2 regions of the Lacrimispora sp. genome follow, and region 1 is predicted to be linked to the other one. Evidence: a T-box and tRNA genes for the amino acid it is inferred to sense, from the RefSeq annotation. Region 1 holds a T-box; the other holds one or more tRNA genes.

What was found. The T-box of region 1 lies ahead of metG (methionine--tRNA ligase). A T-box ahead of a tRNA ligase gene usually reads a tRNA of that ligase, here a tRNA-Met.
Region 2: it has a tRNA-Met gene. The T-box ahead of metG (methionine--tRNA ligase) is inferred to sense a tRNA for this amino acid. The anticodon was not compared.

Annotation. Positions count from the first base shown of each region.
Region 1 is NZ_JBKVXF010000007.1:21,289-25,719, reverse strand. It holds gene ACLTWA_RS18300 (DUF885 domain-containing protein) at 1-1,047, opposite strand, end outside; T-box leader at 1,190-1,479, shown strand; gene metG (methionine--tRNA ligase) at 1,573-3,549, shown strand; gene ACLTWA_RS18290 (TraX family protein) at 3,639-4,367, shown strand; gene ACLTWA_RS18285 (TatD family hydrolase) at 4,385-4,431, shown strand, end outside.
Region 2 is NZ_JBKVXF010000001.1:1,062,150-1,066,580, forward strand. It holds gene cysS (cysteine--tRNA ligase) at 1-820, opposite strand, end outside; gene ispF (2-C-methyl-D-erythritol 2,4-cyclodiphosphate synthase) at 848-1,390, opposite strand; gene ACLTWA_RS05200 (diacylglycerol/lipid kinase family protein) at 1,426-2,352, opposite strand; tRNA gene ACLTWA_RS05205 (tRNA-Met) at 2,514-2,587, opposite strand; tRNA gene ACLTWA_RS05210 (tRNA-Val) at 2,625-2,697, opposite strand; gene ACLTWA_RS05215 (NYN domain-containing protein) at 2,877-3,797, opposite strand; gene ACLTWA_RS05220 (spore coat associated protein CotJA) at 3,995-4,192, shown strand; gene ACLTWA_RS05225 (spore coat protein CotJB) at 4,192-4,431, shown strand, end outside.

The DNA of each region.
Region 1 (4,431 bases):
GTCCAACTGATCCAGGGTCTGAGGGTGATCTTTGGTGATCTGTCCCAGGGCCTTGATATCGGAGGTCATCTGCTTTTCAATTGCCTTTTTTAGATTTGGAATGGTATCGTAGGAAGTTCCCGTATTGGAATGGACCAGATATTCAAAATATTTTTTCCCATCCGGATACCAGTACAGGCCCTTGTCATTTTTACCTGTTCCCATCAGAGAGGTAATCCCTTCTATCAGATTCTTATAAGCAGGAATAAAATGTTCTTCAAGAACCTTAAGGTTCTTTTCTTTATAGCTGGCTTTTTCTTCTGCCGTTAAGTCGGTAAGTCCGTCGATCCGGCTGTTAAATGTTTCCGCCAGAAAATTGTGGTCCGGCTGAATCAAATATGCCTCACAGGATTTTAATACACTGTCGGCAGCAGAATCGGACATGAAAAGGCCGGCTTCAGATTTCTTCCTTTCAAACTCCATGATCTGCGCATAATAATCATCAATGGTGGAAAGCAGTGATAAGTAATGATCCACGTCATCCCGGCTGTAAAAGGCATATTCAGCAAACAGAACCGGAAGCTGTGCCTGGATTCCAATGGTGGAGGTTAAAGGCTGGGCATATAGTTCCAGACCTTCGGATTTAAGCTCTGTTTCTATGTAGGAGTATAGTATCTGATAGGTAAGTCTTTGATCACTGGTAAGCTTTCTGGGATTGAACCGGGTAAGCTTCTTTTTTAACTCCAGTAGATCCTTAGAGTTATTCTTCATTTTATCCAGGGAAAAGTCACCCAGGGTCAGGGGAACGGTATCAAATCCACGGGAAGCAGGATCTGCAATGCTGAAATGAAAACTGATTCCGGAGTTGCTTATTTCTTTTCGGAATAAATCATCTGTAAACAGATTGAATTCCTTCTGCATGGTTAAATCATCGGCCCGGTAGCGTTCGTATCCTGCGCTTGAAGGAGTGGCGGGAGTGCCTGGGGGCGGCGTACATGCACTTAGCAGGGCAACCGATAGAAAAATGGAAAGAATTCTACGGCTCAATTTAAAAAATTTGTTTGTCATATAAGATTCCTCCGTAATTCACTATTAATATTTATATGATGAAATCAAAAAAGTCATGACAAAACAAGGCATAAGAAGGTTTCCCCGCTTGACAAACCCTCCGTAAACCATTACACTAGGGTTACTAACAATTGATCTATGTGAGAATGCGGAGAAAAGAAGAGTAAGAAATATACGGTCATGAGCAGAGACTTCCGGAAGCTGAAAAGGAAGCATGACCTGATTTCCCAATATGGCCTTGGAGCAGCGGAGTTGAATTGACATAACCAATGCATTGAAACTTCGACGGTTACACCCGTTATCGTGTCAGACTGTTTACGCAGACTTATGGAATTTTTTAGAATTCCCGGTCTCAGATGCAGCCGGTAAGGTCCATACTGTAAGGTATGGATAAATTAAAGTGGTAACACGGGATATTTCCCCGTCTTTAAATTTCCGAAAGGATTTTTAAGACGGGGTTTCTTTTTTCGGGAAATAAAATAAATTTCCAATCACATCTCATTTTAGAAACAAGGAGGAAGGAACATGAGCAAAGATATAAACAAAAAACCTTATTATATTACCACCGCCATTGCCTATGCATCAGGAAAGCCTCATATCGGCAACACCTATGAGGCAGTATTGGCGGATGCCATCGCCCGCTTTAAAAGAGCGGAGGGCTATGACGTATTTTTCCAGACCGGAACCGATGAACATGGCCAGAAAATTGAAGAAAAGGCGGAAGCAGCAGGACTGACTCCAAAGGCATTTGTCGATCAGGCAGCCGGTGAAATCAGAAAAATTTGGGATTTAATGAATACCTCTTATGATAAATTTATGCGGACGACCGATGAAGACCATGAAAAGCAGGTTCAGAAAATTTTTAAAAGGCTTTACGACCAGGGCGATATCTATAAAGGATATTATGAAGGCTTATACTGTACGCCCTGTGAATCCTTTTTCACCGAATCCCAGTTAGTAGATGGAAAGTGCCCGGACTGCGGCCGTGAAGTAAAGCCGGCAAAGGAAGAGGCTTATTTCTTCCGTATGAGCAAATATGCAGACCGGCTCATCAGACACATCAACGAAAATCCGGAGTTTATACAGCCGGTCTCCAGGAAAAATGAGATGATGAACAACTTCCTTCTTCCGGGTCTTCAGGATCTTTGTGTTTCCAGAACCACCTTTACCTGGGGAATTCCTGTAGACTTTGACCCAAAGCATGTGACCTACGTATGGCTTGACGCTTTGACAAATTATATTACAGGAATCGGCTATGACTGTGACGGGAACAGCACCAGCCAGTTTGCAACATACTGGCCGGCCAACTTACACCTGATCGGAAAGGACATCATCCGCTTCCATACCATTTACTGGCCAATATTCCTTATGGCATTGGATGTGCCCCTTCCTAAGCAGGTGTTTGGACATCCGTGGCTGTTACAGGGAGATGGGAAGATGAGCAAATCAAAAGGAAATGTTCTCTACGCAGATACTCTCGTAGATTTCTTCGGCGTAGATGCCGTTCGTTACTTTGTTCTTCATGAAATGCCGTTTGAAAATGACGGTGTGATTTCCTGGGAGCTAATGGTAGAACGCATGAATTCCGACCTTGCCAATATCCTTGGAAATCTTGTAAACCGTACTATTTCCATGTCTAATAAATACTTTGGAGGTGTGGTTACTGACGGAAAGGATACCGATTCCTTTGACGATGATTTAAAAGCCGTAGTTCTGGAAGAAGTGAAGAAGGTTCAGGAAAGGATGGATAAGCTTCGTGTTGCAGATGCCATAACAGCCATCTTTAACATATTCAGAAGAAGTAATAAGTATATTGATGAAACTGCTCCCTGGACGCTTGCAAAGGATGAGGCGAAAAAGGCCCGGCTGGAAACAGTTCTTTATAACCTGACAGAAGCCATTACCATCGGAGCTTCTCTTCTTGAATCCTTTATGCCGGAGACTTCAAAGAAGATACTTGCACAGCTTTGCACCACAAAGAGAGAATTATCTGAGATGGATGTCTTTGGCCGTTATCCGTCCGGTAACAAGGTAACGGAAAAGCCTGAGATTTTATTTGCACGTATGGATATGAAAGAAGTGCTGGAAAAGGTGGAGGCCATGAATGCAGCCTCCTCGTCTGATGCCGGTGAAGCTGGTGATACAGAAGCAGACGTTATTGACATCGAAGCAAAACCAGAGATCGAATACGATGACTTTGCAAAGCTGCAGTTCCAGGTAGGAGAGATCATTGCCTGTGAAGCGGTGCCGAAATCTAAAAAACTTCTCTGTTCCCAGGTACGGATCGGAAGTCAGGTGAAGCAGATTGTCAGCGGAATCAAGGCTCATTACTCTCCGGAAGAAATGGTTGGCAAAAAGGTGATGGTTGTGGTAAACTTAAAACCAGCAAAACTGGCTGGCGTCATGTCTGAAGGCATGCTTTTATGTGCAGAAGATGCAGAAGGCAACTTATCCCTTATGATTCCGGAAAAACCAATGCCGGCAGGAGCAGAGATCTGCTGATGTAAGGGAGTATCAGAAGATATGAGATAGAAAATTATGATAGGCCGGATTTTATAAATCCGGCCTATCATTTTGAAAAGGAGAATCCCATGCAGAAGACAATAAGTGCCCGGAGAGAAGGAATCACTGGCAGTACGTTAAAGATTATCGCAATTGTAACCATGTTCATTGATCACATAGGTGCAGTTATTATTGAAAATGGAATACTGAAGCAACAGGGAATGGACCAGGCCGGCCTGTGGGTGATTGTGGATCTGGTTCTTCGTACCGTAGGAAGAATATCATTTCCCATCTTCTGCTTTCTGCTGGTAGAAGGTTTTCTTCATACAAGAAATGTAAAACGGTACGGTGCCAGACTGCTTATATTTGCACTGGTTTCCGAGATACCCTTTGACCTGGCTATGTACGGAGAATGGTTTCACCCGGAATACCAGAATGTATTTTTTACACTGTTTTTGGGACTTTGGGTCCTTTCCGTTTATAAAAAAGCGTACGGCGACCCTTTAAAGCAGTCATTTGCCATCGTTGCCGGATGCGGTGCGTCTGTTTTTCTGAAATGTGATTATAATATTATTGGAATCGTAATGATCCTGATGTTTTATATTTTCCGGGAAAACAAAAAGATGCAGACCATATTTGCGGGAGCCATTGCTGTTTTGGAAAGTCTTGCCTGTTTTGGTGCGGCAGTTCTGGCGCTGGTCCCCATTCGGATGTACAATGGAAAAAGAGGGGAAAGGAGCATGAAATATTTTTTCTACGGATTTTATCCTGCGCACCTCCTTTTCCTCTATTTGTTATATAAACTGCTGATTGAATGATTTTATAGGAGATATCCATGATTTTTGATACACATACCCATTATGATGATGAGGCTTTTGATGA
Region 2 (4,431 bases), on a different contig from region 1:
CAAGCGATTTGGACATCTTTTTATTATCTACGTTCAAAAATGCATTGTGCATCCAGTATTTTGCAAATTCTTTTCCATTGGCCGCTTCACTCTGAGCGATTTCATTCTCATGATGGGGGAAAATCAAATCCTCCCCTCCTGCATGGATATCGATCTGGTCTCCAAGATACTTCTTTGACATAACGGAACATTCAATATGCCATCCCGGTCTGCCTTCACACCATGGAGACTCCCAGTAAGGCTCTCCTTCTTTTTTTGGCTTCCATAAAACAAAATCCGAAGGGGCTTCTTTGCCGTCTTCCCCTGTCACCTTGATTTCCCGAAAACCGGACTGCAAGTCTTCCAGATTCTTGTGAGACAGCTTGCCGTAGCCTTCAAAAGCCTTGGTGCGGAAATATACAGTCCCGTCCTTTGCCTCATAGGCGTGGCCGGAATCTATAAGCTCCTTTATCATATCCAGCATTCCGCAGATTTCTTCCGTTGCCAGAGGATTCTTTGTGGCAGGCTTTATATTCAGGGCATTCATATCCTTTTTGCATTCCTCAATGTAACGCTTGGATATGACATCTGCATCTACTCCTTCTTCAATTGCTTTTTTTATGATCTTATCATCTACATCGGTAAAATTAGAGACAAAGTTAACCTCATAACCTTTATATTCAAAATATCTTCTTACGGTGTCAAATACGATCATAGGTCTTGCATTGCCAATGTGTATATAATTGTAAACCGTAGGACCACAGACATACATCTTGACCTTCTTTGGCTCTAACGGTACAAATTCTTCCTTCTGTCTTGATAATGTATTAAATATCTTCACAATATTTTCCTCCTGTCTTACCAATTCCTATTTCTTACAGCAGCCTCCGCAGCCCCCGCAATCCGGTCCCATGATTTTATCATCATAACAGTAATCCTCTACAGAAGTAAGAAGGGTGATTGCCTGAGCGGAAATTCCTTCTCCGCTTCCGGTAAAGCCAAGCCCCTCTTCTGTAGTCGCCTTTACATTCACTTTTCCCACCGGCAGATTAAGGGCATCTGCAATGTTCTTAATCATCTGGGGCCGAAAGGGCAGAAGCTTTGGATTCTGAGCAATGACCGTAGCATCAATGTTCTCAACAATATAGCCCTTCTCTTCCAGAAGTCCTGCTGCCAGCTTTAACAGTTCAATGCTGGAAATGCCTTTATACTGAGGGTCGTTATCCGGGTAATGTTCTCCGATATCCCCTAATGCGGCCGCGCCAAACAGTGCGTCAATCACCGCATGGGTCAGTACATCTGCATCCGAATGGCCCAAAAGCCCTTTTTCATAGGGAATTTTAACGCCCCCGATAATTAAATCTCTTCCTTCTACTAATTTATGAACATCATATCCCTGTCCAATTCTCATAATTTATCCTTTCTTCTATATATATACAAACATTGCTACACAATCACCCGCAATTTTTTACTGATACAGCGAATCTGTACATCCTTTTGGCAAAAACAGCTTTCTCCGTCGGCATGAACCGCCATAGGGTGCTCCATGTGAACCGCAATTTCTTCACAGGTATAGAATCGAATCCCCGTATTCGAGGATTTTCTGCCTAAAAGGGAACAGGCAAGAACCGGAATCAGCTTCCGCTTCTTTCTGTTATTCATCATACAGACCGTGAGTTTCCCGTCTTCAAAGCTGGCGTCCGGGGCAAACTTAAATCCCCCGCCCTCATAGGGATGAATATGGGCAGATATAAAATACACGTGGTTAAATTCCACTTTTTGAACACCATCCAAAAGAATATATCCCTTTGACGGCTTCGCCAGGGCCAGCTGTTTTATTCCCACCAGGAGATAAGCCAGGCGCCCGATATGGAGCTTATGGAGCAGCCCCCTGGTTTTTGAAAATAAAATGTTATGGCAAACAGCCGCATCCATTCCGATGCCGGCACTTACGATGAACCGCCTGTGGGAGATTTCTCCTTCTCCATAAGTCAGTACTCCATAATCCATCAGCTTATAATATTTTGGTTGAAGGATCTTTTTCAAACACCGGACCGGATTTCTCGGCAGTTTTAAGCTTCTTGCCAGATCATTACCTGATCCGGCAGGAATATACCCTAATGTAATAGAACCACAAAAGGAAAGTCCATCTAAGATCTCGTTCACTGTTCCGTCTCCGCCTACTGCGACGATAACATTGGATTCCCTGCAGCCGCTCGTAAGCTCACTGGCAAAGATTCTGGCATCTCCCGGCCTTTCTGTTAAGAAAGCCTGATACTCCACTCCGGAAGTTCTTAACACCTCTTCCAGCTTTCTCCATATAATTTGTCCACGTCCGCAGCGTGAGTTGGGGTTTACAATAAAATTGTACATGGAATCCCTCCGCTTTTTGCTATTTGTTAGTATATCATAAAACGGCAGAAATGAATATAAAAAAAATGGAAATAGGCTGCCGCCTCCGGCGCAAGAGTCCAAAAAAAGACTCTTTTTCTAAAAGAAAAAACCCTGTAATCAAAGGATTACAGGGTCTTAAGTAGCGGAAGGGAGATTCGAACTCTCGACACCACGGGTATGAACCGTGTGCTCTAGCCAACTGAGCTATTCCGCCATATAAAATTGTGTGATAAATAAGTTTTATTTATCAGTGGGACCTACAGGGCTCGAACCTGTGACCCTCTGCTTGTAAGGCAGATGCTCTCCCAGCTGAGCTAAGATCCCAGTGCTTGTCCGGACGTTTGTTTATCTCTCGTTCCCGACTGCTTCATTAGTATAATATGAATTGTATCAATTGTCAACACTTTTTTGTCAATTTTTTTCCTTTTTCCCATGTCCCTCTGAAAGCCCTGGAAAAGCAGCCATCCGCGGAAAAAAATACTGCTTCACGGATGGCTTTTTTATTATTCTTTTTTCAAAAATACTGCTTTACTATTGTTTTTATTTTCACGCACTTCCAACTGAACAATACTGTGAACAAATTTGGAAAAAGTGGAATATCCGTAATCCTTAACTTTAAAGTCCGCGAACTTCCGGTGCATGCCATTGCCCAGCGCAGCAAGCTCCATACCATTTTTTCCGCTGCCTTTGACTAACTTTACCGCATAATCATCAAGCTCCTGCCGTTTTGTGCGGTTATCCTTCATGCGGACAGTTACCACATTATTGGATTTTCTCAGTTCAAAGCTGTCCATCTCTTCCAGAAACTTTGACAAAGAGCTGTAACCATAGTTTCTTACATCAAAATCAGAATATTTTTTCACAAGACGGTTGCCGATCTCACCCAGTCCGGTCGCCTTGTTCTTATCGTCATTTTCCAAGATAATGGATGCAATATCCTGTTCAATTACCTCTTTTCCAATAGCTCCTCCACCGGTTCCTTCTTCATCCTGATCAAGAAGCACTTCCAAATTAGTGAAAACCGTACAGGCAGCACGGAAAGATTTGGGAGTTTTTTCTTCTCCCATACCAATGACTTCTTTTCCTGATTCCCGAAGCCTGCTGGCAAGACGGGTAAAGTCGCTGTCACTGGATACGATACAAAACCCATCCACATGATCTGTATAAAGCAGGTCCATCGCATCAATAATCAGTGCTGAATCCGTAGCATTCTTTCCAACAGTATTGGAAAACTGCTGAATGGGAGTGATGGAATTTTCCAATAGCTCCATCTTCCATTTCCCCATCTGGGCGCTTGTCCAATCACCGTAAATCCTTTTGTAGGTAATGACACCATATCGGGTCATCTCATCCAGGATACATGTAATATACTTGGCTGAAATATTATCAGAATCAATTAATACTGCAAACTTTTTGTCACTCAAACCTATGCTCTCCCGTCTTAAATTGTTTTTCCATATTCTGTCTTTTCCCTTGTAATCTATTTTATTATATTTCATTTTTCCATTTATTACAATAACATCGCAGTGGTTAATATGGGAGAATTTTTATAAGGTTTTTTTCTTTCTTATGTTCATAATAAAAAGGAACGATCAATGATAGAACTGAAAGGAGTGTTATTATGAATTCATGTAATTCATGCGGAAGCGATACAACAAAAGGAATTCCTGCAACACCGACGCAGTCGGTTCAGCTTGCAATTGCAACTGTGCCTATGCAGCCCTGGGAACAGCCATATGACCCGGCAGCAGCTTTAAAAAACGGGACCATATTCCCGAGCCTTAATCTCCCATTCTATATTACGGGAGGTGATTTATAATGGCAGACCGCAACAGTCTTTTAAAACAGATTACAGAAATCAGTTTTACCGTCAATGATCTGAATTTATATTTAGATACTCATCCTGTGGATCAGGAGGCGCTGACTGCATTTAAACAAGCCATGGAACAGAGAAAGCAGCTCTTAAAAAACTACGCAGAAAATTTTGAACCGCTCACCATGGACTGTGTCTGCCCGGACACCAATAACAAAAATGACAGTAACACAAAATACCCTGGA